One region of the Pseudoalteromonas sp. J2K-J599 genome, then DNA from elsewhere that is predicted to be linked to it. Evidence: predicted binding sites of a transcription regulator. Region 1 holds the regulator's gene; the other holds the start of a gene.
What was found. Region 1 encodes sigma-54, which starts transcription at its own class of promoters, with help from an activator protein. Its sites were predicted from a motif close to GTTGGCACGNNNNTNGNNT; they were not measured.
Positions count from the first base shown of each region.

Region 2: a site for sigma-54 is predicted at 3,402-3,420, ahead of fliS (flagellar export chaperone FliS). Genes of this name have one in related genera too.

Region 1 covers NZ_CM200271.1:629,678-634,399, forward strand. Annotated here, with positions in the region: gene AC5NT5_RS02780 (HPr family phosphocarrier protein) at 8-280, opposite strand; gene rapZ (RNase adapter RapZ) at 323-1,168, opposite strand; gene ptsN (PTS IIA-like nitrogen regulatory protein PtsN) at 1,187-1,639, opposite strand; gene hpf (ribosome hibernation promoting factor) at 1,644-1,931, opposite strand; gene AC5NT5_RS02800 (RNA polymerase factor sigma-54) at 1,958-3,457, opposite strand; gene lptB (LPS export ABC transporter ATP-binding protein) at 3,527-4,252, opposite strand; gene lptA (lipopolysaccharide transport periplasmic protein LptA) at 4,249-4,722, opposite strand, start outside.
Region 2 covers NZ_CM200271.1:1,049,987-1,054,708, forward strand. Annotated here, with positions in the region: gene AC5NT5_RS04750 (flagellin) at 133-387, shown strand; gene AC5NT5_RS04755 (flagellar protein FlaG) at 536-961, shown strand; gene fliD (flagellar filament capping protein FliD) at 1,028-2,461, shown strand; gene AC5NT5_RS04765 (hypothetical protein) at 2,607-2,906, opposite strand; gene fliS (flagellar export chaperone FliS) at 2,915-3,316, opposite strand; gene AC5NT5_RS04775 (sigma-54 dependent transcriptional regulator) at 3,727-4,722, shown strand, end outside.

The sequences.
Region 1 (4,722 bases):
AAACAGATTATTCTTGTTCATTAAAGCGTTGTGCTATTAATTCTCCAACAGCGTGTAAAGCTTGCTCAGAATCAGGGCCTTTACAAACAACTTTAACTTCTTTTCCTTGGCTACTTTCAAGTAACATTAATGCAAGTACGCTATCGCCTGCTGCTTCTTTGTCATCTTGGAATAATGTGATTGTAGCATCAAATTGTACTGCTAATTGCGCAAGCACAGTAGCTGCTCTGGCGTGTAAGCCTAATTTGTTTTTTATTAAAAAGGTATCTTCACAATGCATAACTTACTCTACCTAAGCTGAACAGGTGATTATTCAGCTATATTATTTTTCTTGTTCGCGATGGCGAATTTTTACATTGGGATGTGTCATTGCAAAACTTTCACCGATAGTTTGCGCTAAATACACAGAGCGATGTTGCCCACCTGTACACCCAATAGCAATGGTTAAATAACTGCGGTTATTTCGTTCTAAATGCGGTAACCACGTTTGTACAAATGTTTGAATTTGCCATGTGAATTTTTGCACTATGCTGTGATTAGCTAAATAGTCTTTAACCGGTTGATCTAACCCATTTAAAGGCTTCAACTCTGGTTCCCAGTGTGGATTTGGTAAAAAGCGTGCATCAAATACGTAGTCTGCTTCTTTTGGTATACCGTGTTTAAAACCAAATGATTCAAATGTGACAATCAGTTGCTTATCTTTTTTACCTAAAATCTTTTCACGAATAGATTCAGCGAGTTGATGAACACTTAAATCAGTCGTATCTATCATAAAGTCGGCGCGAGTGGTTAATACATCAAGTAATTCTTTTTCTTTTTTGATGGCTAAATCAAGGGGCAACGAGTCTATTGATAGTGGGTGTAATCTGCGTGTTTCAGAAAAGCGTTTGATCAATGTCTGATCGTCACTATCTAAATAAAATAACGTAGGGTTTGCAAAGCCTGGTAAGTATTCAAGAATATCGTTAAATTCATCTTGTTCTTTAGGTATGTTGCGCACATCTATGCTAACAGCAATTTTATCGTAGCTATCAGACACACTGCGAACTAATGAAGGTAGTAGGTTTACTGGAATATTATCTACGCAATAATAACCTAAATCTTCTACAACGCGCAAAGCAACCGACTTTCCAGAACCGGAACGGCCGCTTATGATAATTAACTCCATTTAACACCCTTTATAAAACTATGATTGATCGACAATAACTTGGTAAAGCTCAGTATCAGATTTTGCACTGCGTAACTGTTTACAAAAATCTTTGTTGTTTAGTTTATCAGCAATGGTTGCTAGAGTCTTTAAGTGCTGCTGGTTATCGCCATCTGGTACGATGAGTGCGACGAAAATATCAACAGGGCGATTATCGATTGCATCAAAGTTTATTGGAGTTTCGCTAACGAGCACTAAAGCCAAAGGCTCTTCTGCACCGCTCATTCTTCCATGAGGAATAGCAATGCCACGTCCTATACCTGTACTACCTAATTTCTCTCTGCTCATTAAAGCATTAAGAATATCTTGTTGCGGTAAATACGGAAGTTTGTCGTGAGCAAGTTCGCTAATGAACTCTAAAATTCTTTTTTTGCTATTAAAAAGGACCGCAGCTTTGCTGCAGTCCTGGCATATAAGTGAACTTAATTTCATCATATTAGTGTCGAGCAAGCTTCTCTTTGTGTTTGATTACTTGGCGATCGAGCTTGTCGATCAACGAGTCAATAGCGGCATACATATCTTGATGTTCTGTAGAGGCAAATAGCTCAGCACCGCTTACGTGTATTGTGGCTTCTGCTTTTTGATTTAATTTTTCTACATCGAGAATGACATGAACATTATTAATATGATCAGAGTGTCTTTCAAGCTTCGCAAATTTAGTATTAATATAGTCTCTTAGTGAATCGGTTAATTCTACGTGACGACCAGTTAAGTTTAGTTGCATAAGCATTACCCTCTTAGTTTAGCGTCTTAAATCAGACTTTTACGCTGATTTGACGGTGGAATAGCAAGAGATTCGCGGTATTTTGCGATTGTACGTCTCGCTACTTTAATTCCTTGCTCAGCCAATATATCCGCTATTTTGCTATCACTCAATGGTTTTGCTGAGTTTTCTGCTGCGATTAATTTTCGGATAAGCGCACGTATTGCTGTAGATGAACATTCACCACCGTTTTCAGTACTTACATGGCTTGAGAAAAAATATTTAAGCTCAAATATACCACGGGGTGTATGCATGTACTTTTGAGTAGTTACGCGAGAAATTGTCGATTCGTGCATTTCTACCATTTCAGCAACATCATTTAAAACCATTGGTTTCATGGCTTCAGGGCCATGTTCAAAAAAGCCTTGTTGTTGCTTAACAATACAATTAGTAACTTTTAATAGCGTGTCGTTTCTACTTTCTAAGCTTTTAATAAACCATTTAGCTTCTTGTAAATGTGAGCGAATAAACTGGCTGTCGCCACTTGATTTTACAGTGCGAGACATTGCTGCGTATTGGCTATTAACACGAATTTTAGGCATGCTATCTGGGTTTAATTCGACAACCCAGCGGCCTTTAATTTTTTTAACTGACACATCAGGAATAACATACTCAGATTCTTCCCTTACAATAGTATCTGCAGGTTTTGGGTTGAGAGTATGTATTAGTGTCATTACTTCTTTAAGCTCTTCTTCTTTAAGCTTTGTTTTTTTCATTAATGTACGATAGTCGCGAGCTGCTAATAGATCAATATGCTCGGTTAAAATCATTTTCGTTTCATTAATGTAAGGTGTTTCTTTATCAAATTGATTAAGCTGAATACACAAACACTCTTGTAAACTACGTGCAGCAATACCAACAGGATCAAACAGTTGGATGCGTTTTAATACCGCTTCAATTTCATCAAGTTCAACTTCGTTATCATCTTCGTTTTCTTGATTAAAGCTTTCTAAAATCTCTTCGCAGCTTAGTGTTAAAATACCTGAATCATCGACGGCCTCTACAATCGCAATAGCGATGGCTTCATCGGTAGGGCTAAATGGCGTTAGTTGTAATTGCCACATTAAATACTCATGCAGCGTTTCAGTAGAGGCGCCTTGGTATATTGATTCGTCTTCAGGCATTGGACCTGATGAGGCTGCAGGAGCGGCACTCATGTACTCATCCCAACTGACATCCATAGCCATGTCGTCACTTAGCGTGTCTTTTGCAAGTGCTTCACCAGTATCTTGTTCGTATTCGCTCGGAGCATCATCAGCAGATGCGCTAACAGTTATGTCATCGGTATCAGCTTTTTGCTCGTTTTTACCAGCAGCGTCTTCGGAATAGTCTGCCTCTTCAACCTCTAATAGTGGATTACTGTCGAGAGCTTCTTGTATTTCTTGCTGGAGATCCAATGTACTGAGTTGCAACAAACGAATAGCTTGTTGCAACTGTGGAGTCATTGTAAGTTGCTGGCCCATGCGCAGCTGTAGTGATTGCCTCATGTATCTCTAACAATCCTTTTATGTTGTTATAATTAATACTAGCAGATGCTTAAAGACATGGCGTAAATGTTACAGCCTAAATTGCTCGCCTAAGTAAACATCGCGTACTGTTTTATCATTTAATACGTGTTCTGGAGTACCTGATGCAATCAGCTCCCCATGAGAAACAATGTAGGCTTTTTCACAAACATCAAGGGTCTCTCTTACGTTATGGTCGGTAATTAATACACCAATCCCACGATTTTTAAGATGTTCTATTATTTTCTTTATATCTAATACCGAAATAGGGTCAACACCGGCAAACGGTTCATCCAGTAATATAAATTTAGGATCTGCTGCCAGCGCTCGTGCTATTTCTACACGACGACGTTCTCCCCCCGATAATGCCATACCTTGGCTATCACGAATGTGTTGTATGCTAAATTCATCTAATAAGTTATTGAGCGTGTCTTCTCTGGCTTGTTTATTTAGTTCTTTGCGCGTTTCTAAAATGGCCATTAAGTTTTGATAAACAGTCAGCTTTCTAAAAATCGATGACTCTTGTGGTAAGTAGCCTATGCCTAATCTAGCACGACTATGCATAGGTAAAAGAGTAATATCGTTATCATCAATAGATATTTTACCTTTGTCGCTAGGAACAAGCCCTACAATCATATAAAAAGTCGTTGTTTTACCAGCACCGTTAGGGCCAAGTAAGCCAACTATACTGCCAGCTTGTACTTCAAGGCCGACGTTTTTTACAACTTCACGACCTTTATAGCTTTTTGCCAATAGTTCTGCTTTTAATGTGCTCATGGTTGACCTTTATCGCCTTTTTTACTTTTTTTAGTTTCGATCGGTACTAAAATTGTGTGAACGCGGTCAGTTGAGTTTTCATCTTTTTCGGCACTGATGAGCTGCTGCTCTATGTCGTAGGTAATGCTTTTAGCATTTATTTTTTGTCCGGCTTGCGATACTTGTGCATTACCAACAAGCGTTAAAAAACGCTTAGATACATCATAACGTACTTCGTCAGCACTGGCGCTCATAGTCGTGCCGTCTGATTGCTTTTCTTCAAAGTGCGCAGGGCTACCTGTGGCAATTAATAATTGTTTATTATCACCAAGTTCATCACGTTTGTGTACTTCGAGGCGATCGGCTGTAATGCGGCGATTACCGTGAATAATCTCAACGTTTTTCTCAAAAATACCCACATTAGCTTTCAATTGACCTTCTTGCTTGTCGGCACTTATTGAAATTTGATTGGCAGCAGGTTGCGTGTTTTG
Region 2 (4,722 bases), 420 kb from region 1:
TCTTCAAATAGTAGTTTCAGTGTAGTTACAGCATTAGATGCTGATTTAGGGGCTGATGCTGTTTCTAAACTTACTAAAGTATCAGATTTAGATATTACGTCTCAAGACGGTTCACAAAGTGCTTTAGATGTTATTGATGGTGCATTAGCTCAAATTGATTCGCAACGAGCTGATTTGGGTGCTGTTCAAAATCGTTTTGATTTTACGATTAGTAACTTATCTAATATTTCTGAAAACGTATCTGCGTCACGTAGCCGTATTCAAGATACTGACTTTGCTACAGAAACAGCGCAAATGACGAAAAACCAAATTTTGCAACAAGCAGGTACGTCAATCTTATCGCAAGCGAACCAGTTACCACAAACAGCACTTAGCTTATTAGGTTAATAAGTTATAGCTTAATGGTTAGCTAACTAATACATAAAGTCAGTATTAGTATTTAAAAAAAGGAGGTGGCTTTAGCTACCTCCTTTTGTGGTTTAAGAATATAAACTAAGCTATTGTTGGTTTAATTAAGTACAAATAGGAATCTGTTATGAATACAATTAATTCCAATGCAGAAATTACAACATTACCGGCTTCCGTTGCTGGTGATGATAAGCAAGTAGGGCAAGCCGCTCGCTCTTTAACTGAGCGAGCGGTAGATGATGTAAAGCAGATGGATGCACAAAATCAACAAAAGCTACAGCAAAGTCAATATAAAAATAATGACCAAGATGAAAAAGCTCAACCGTTAGAGCGCGAACAGCTAGAACAAATGGCGCAACAATTGCAGGACTTTATGGGCGAAATGAACCGCAGCTTGCAATTTAAGGTTGATGAAGATTCAGGACGTGATGTAATTAAAGTGCTTGATAAAAACAGTGGTGAGGTCATTAAACAATATCCTTCTGAGGAAGTATTAAGTTTGGTTTCCAAGTTGTCAGAGTCGGCAGGTATTTTAATTGATCAAACAGTTTAGTCGGTAGTTTGAGTTTGAATTACTAATACTAAGCTAGTTTATTTTTGAGTATTTAAGAGGTGAAGTATGTCTATTACATTTAATGGCTTAGGTTCTGGGTTAGCAGTGTCAGATATTGTTGATGCACTAGTTAATGCTGAACAAGCACCTGCTGAAGCTCGTTTAAATACTACAGAAAGTAAGTTAACGACGGATATTTCGGCCGTTGGCGCATTAAAGTCTGCCCTTGAAAAAGTACAAACATCAATGGAAGCATTGGGCGATACTGATAACTACCAAAAGCGAACAGCATCTGGCAATGACGATTTTATATCTATTAGTTCAGATAAAGACGCTCAGCCAGGCAGTTACAACGTAAAAGTAGACGCATTAGCACAAGCTCACAAATTATCTTCCCCTGCATTTGCAGCAGACGAAGCAATTGGTGCTGGCGTAATTACAATTGGCTCTGGTGCAAATAGTTTTTCTACAGTTTTATCGGCTACAAACACGTTAGAAGATTTACGAGACCAGATTAATAACGGTCCTTTTACTGGCAGTGATAGCAATGATTCGGTTGTAGCGACCATAGTAACTAGCGATACAGGTCAGCATTTAGTGCTTACAAGTAAAGAAACCGGTGAAGACAACGCTATAACAATTACCGTACAAGACGAGGACGGTAATAATACTGATACAGGTGGCCTATCTCGGTTAGCTTATGATGTATCAGACGCAGACCCTGCTAATCACACAACTAATTTAACACAAGTTAATGCTGCTCAAAATGCACAAATAACGATTGATGGCACGTTGACGATATCAAGCAATACTAATGAATTTAGTAACGTGATTGATGGCGTGGATATAACAGCTAAAAAATTGCATGATCTTGACGACGACTTAAGCGACATATCAGTTACCGAAAACAACAACAATATTAAAACAGGTTTAAATGGGTTTATTGCTAGTTACAATGAGCTTCTAACGCTTAGTAATAATTTAGGTGCATCAGGTGCTGATGGTGCAGGTGTTATGGCTGGTGACTCACTACTTCGTGGTGTTATGTCCAAGCTGCGTAGTGAAATAACTGAATCAGTTGATTTAGGCGATGGTAACTCGTTATCGCTTTCGCAATTAGGTGTTGAAACAGACCGCTACGGTGTTTTAACCCTAAATACTGAAACATTGGATGAGCAAATAGACGCTAATGTAAATTTAGTGCAGCAGTTTTTTGTAGGCGATGACGATAATGGCTTCGCACAGTCGTTTGATGAGCTAATGAGCTTTTATACAGACTCTGACGGCATTATACAAAACCGGATTGATAGTAAAACGAATCAGCTAGATAATTTAGATGATGATCGCTTGGATCTTGCCAGTAAAATGGAGTCGCTATCGTCTCGACTATATGCTCAATATAATGCGATGGATTTACTAGTGGCGAGCCTTAATAACACCAGTAGTTATGTTCAAGCTCAATTAGAGAATATGCCAGGCGTTGTTAGGCAATCAAATTAATAGCTGAGTTAAAAATATTATAGATTTAATAAAAAACCGCTAAGTTTAAACTTAGCGGTTTTTTGTGTGTATTATTCTTTGATTCAAATAGTAAGCTATAGCCATGTATTTAGTTAGAATAAAGGTCGTTTATTAGGTCTGTTTACTAGGTGTTTTTATAAGCTTTAATGGCCTTACCAGACTTTTTATGTTTAATAATAGCTTTTGATGATTCGTTTTTTGAACTATTTGCTTTTACTAAAATAGTATTTATTCGTAGTTGAATTAATTCTAATTGCTCTGTACTTGGGCCTTCGCTACTTTCGCACCATTGCTTTAGTTCAGTATTTAAAGTGTCTAAAAAAGGCTGAGCTTCATCTGCATTATTATCATTTACCAACACTTCAATGTTACTAAGTAATGCTTGTATCTGCTCAGCATGGCTTACTGGTGTTTGCGAGTCCATAATTTAAATTAAACTGCAGGGCTGCGTTGATCTAGCGGGATGTTATCCCAGCCTTCTTTAATTTCTTTAACAATATTTGATACTTCAATAATAGCTTCAATATCGTTATTTATGTTCGCTTGCGTTAAACGGCGTTGGCAGTAATCGTAAAGTGCCAATAAATTGTTAGAAATACTAGGGTCTTGTTCTACTTCTAAATTAAGTGCGTCTTGCAGTGCACCAAATAATAAAACACAGGCTGAAATGTTTTCACCCTTCTTTTGTATTTCTTTGCGCTCAATAAACCCTTTTGTTGCTGCTAAGCGACCGATAATATTACTGAATATAAGGTTTATTTGTTCGTAAGGGGCCATTTCGGCAATACTACTGGCACGAACTTGACCGTATTTTTTTACTGAGACATGAGCCATGGGGAAATCCTAAAATTTAAAACGATAAAATTATGTGAAAGCTAATATAAAAAATCAATAAAGCTTTTATACTTTTATAAGAACAAAGCAATATTAATGCCAAGCATTTTCACTTATTTATGTATCGGCATTTGTAACTTCAACTTAAATTTATAATTGAGTTTATTTACTAACAATAGCATTTTTATAGCCGAGTAAATTAATTTTTAGAGCTAAGTTATAGCTAGGTAATAAATAAGTTAAAACTATAACCCATACTTAATGATTAACTATTAAGTATGGTTAACTTAACTAGCCCGTCTGTTTTTTGGCGTTTATGTCAAAAAACTGCCGCTATCACTTGCATCCATGCTGAACTGGCTTACAATTTAACTAATTATACAAATTAGTGAAAGTACGGCTCGCTAAATATGATCTTGATTTTAGATAATAATAACAACCGCGCAATAGGATTAAATGCTTCACTTGGCTTTATTGGTGAAGCTGTCCAACTATTAAGCGAAGACTGCTTTGAACAAGAATGCAAAAAATATCAGCAGCAAGAATGCATGATTATTTTAGGAGCGTTACAATCACTTGACCACGAAAGCTTAATTAAACGCTATCCAACATTGCCGTTTTTATTAATTGGCGAAACGCTAAAACCACTATTAAGTATAGCTAATGTGGTGGGGCTTATTTGCGAGCCATTTAATCACGAAGTGACAACTCAGTTACTTCACGACTGTCAGCAATATCAGCGTATGCTGCCTAATGAGCATAAGCATACTAAACCGCATAAGATTTTTGATGGACTTGTTGGTGAAACAGAGGCCGTAAAAGATGTTCGCTTTTTAATTGAACAAGTGGCAAAAACCGACGCTAATGTTTTAATTTTAGGCGAATCAGGCACAGGTAAAGAAGTGGTTGCCCGTAATGTTCACTTGCTTTCAAAGCGTATTAATGGACCGTTTGTACCAGTTAACTGTGGTGCTATTCCTGCAGAGCTGCTCGAAAGTGAACTATTTGGCCATGAAAAGGGCGCGTTTACTGGTGCTATATCAGCTCGTAAAGGGCGCTTTGAACTTGCTCAAGGTGGAACGCTATTTTTAGATGAAATAGGCGATATGCCACTGCAAATGCAAGTTAAGTTGCTGCGAGTATTGCAAGAACGCAGCTACGAGCGTGTTGGTGGCACAAAGGCTATTCAGGCTGATGTACGCGTTATTGCGGCCACGCATCGTAATCTTGAAACAATGATTGAAGAGGGGAGTTTTAGGGAAGATTTATATTACCGCTTAAATGTATTTCCTATCGAAAACCCATCGCTGAGTGAACGTGCTGATGATATTCCGCTGCTTTTAAAAGAGTTAATGCGCCGTGTTAACGACCAAACAGGTTCTACCGCTAAGTTTACTGAGCGCGCA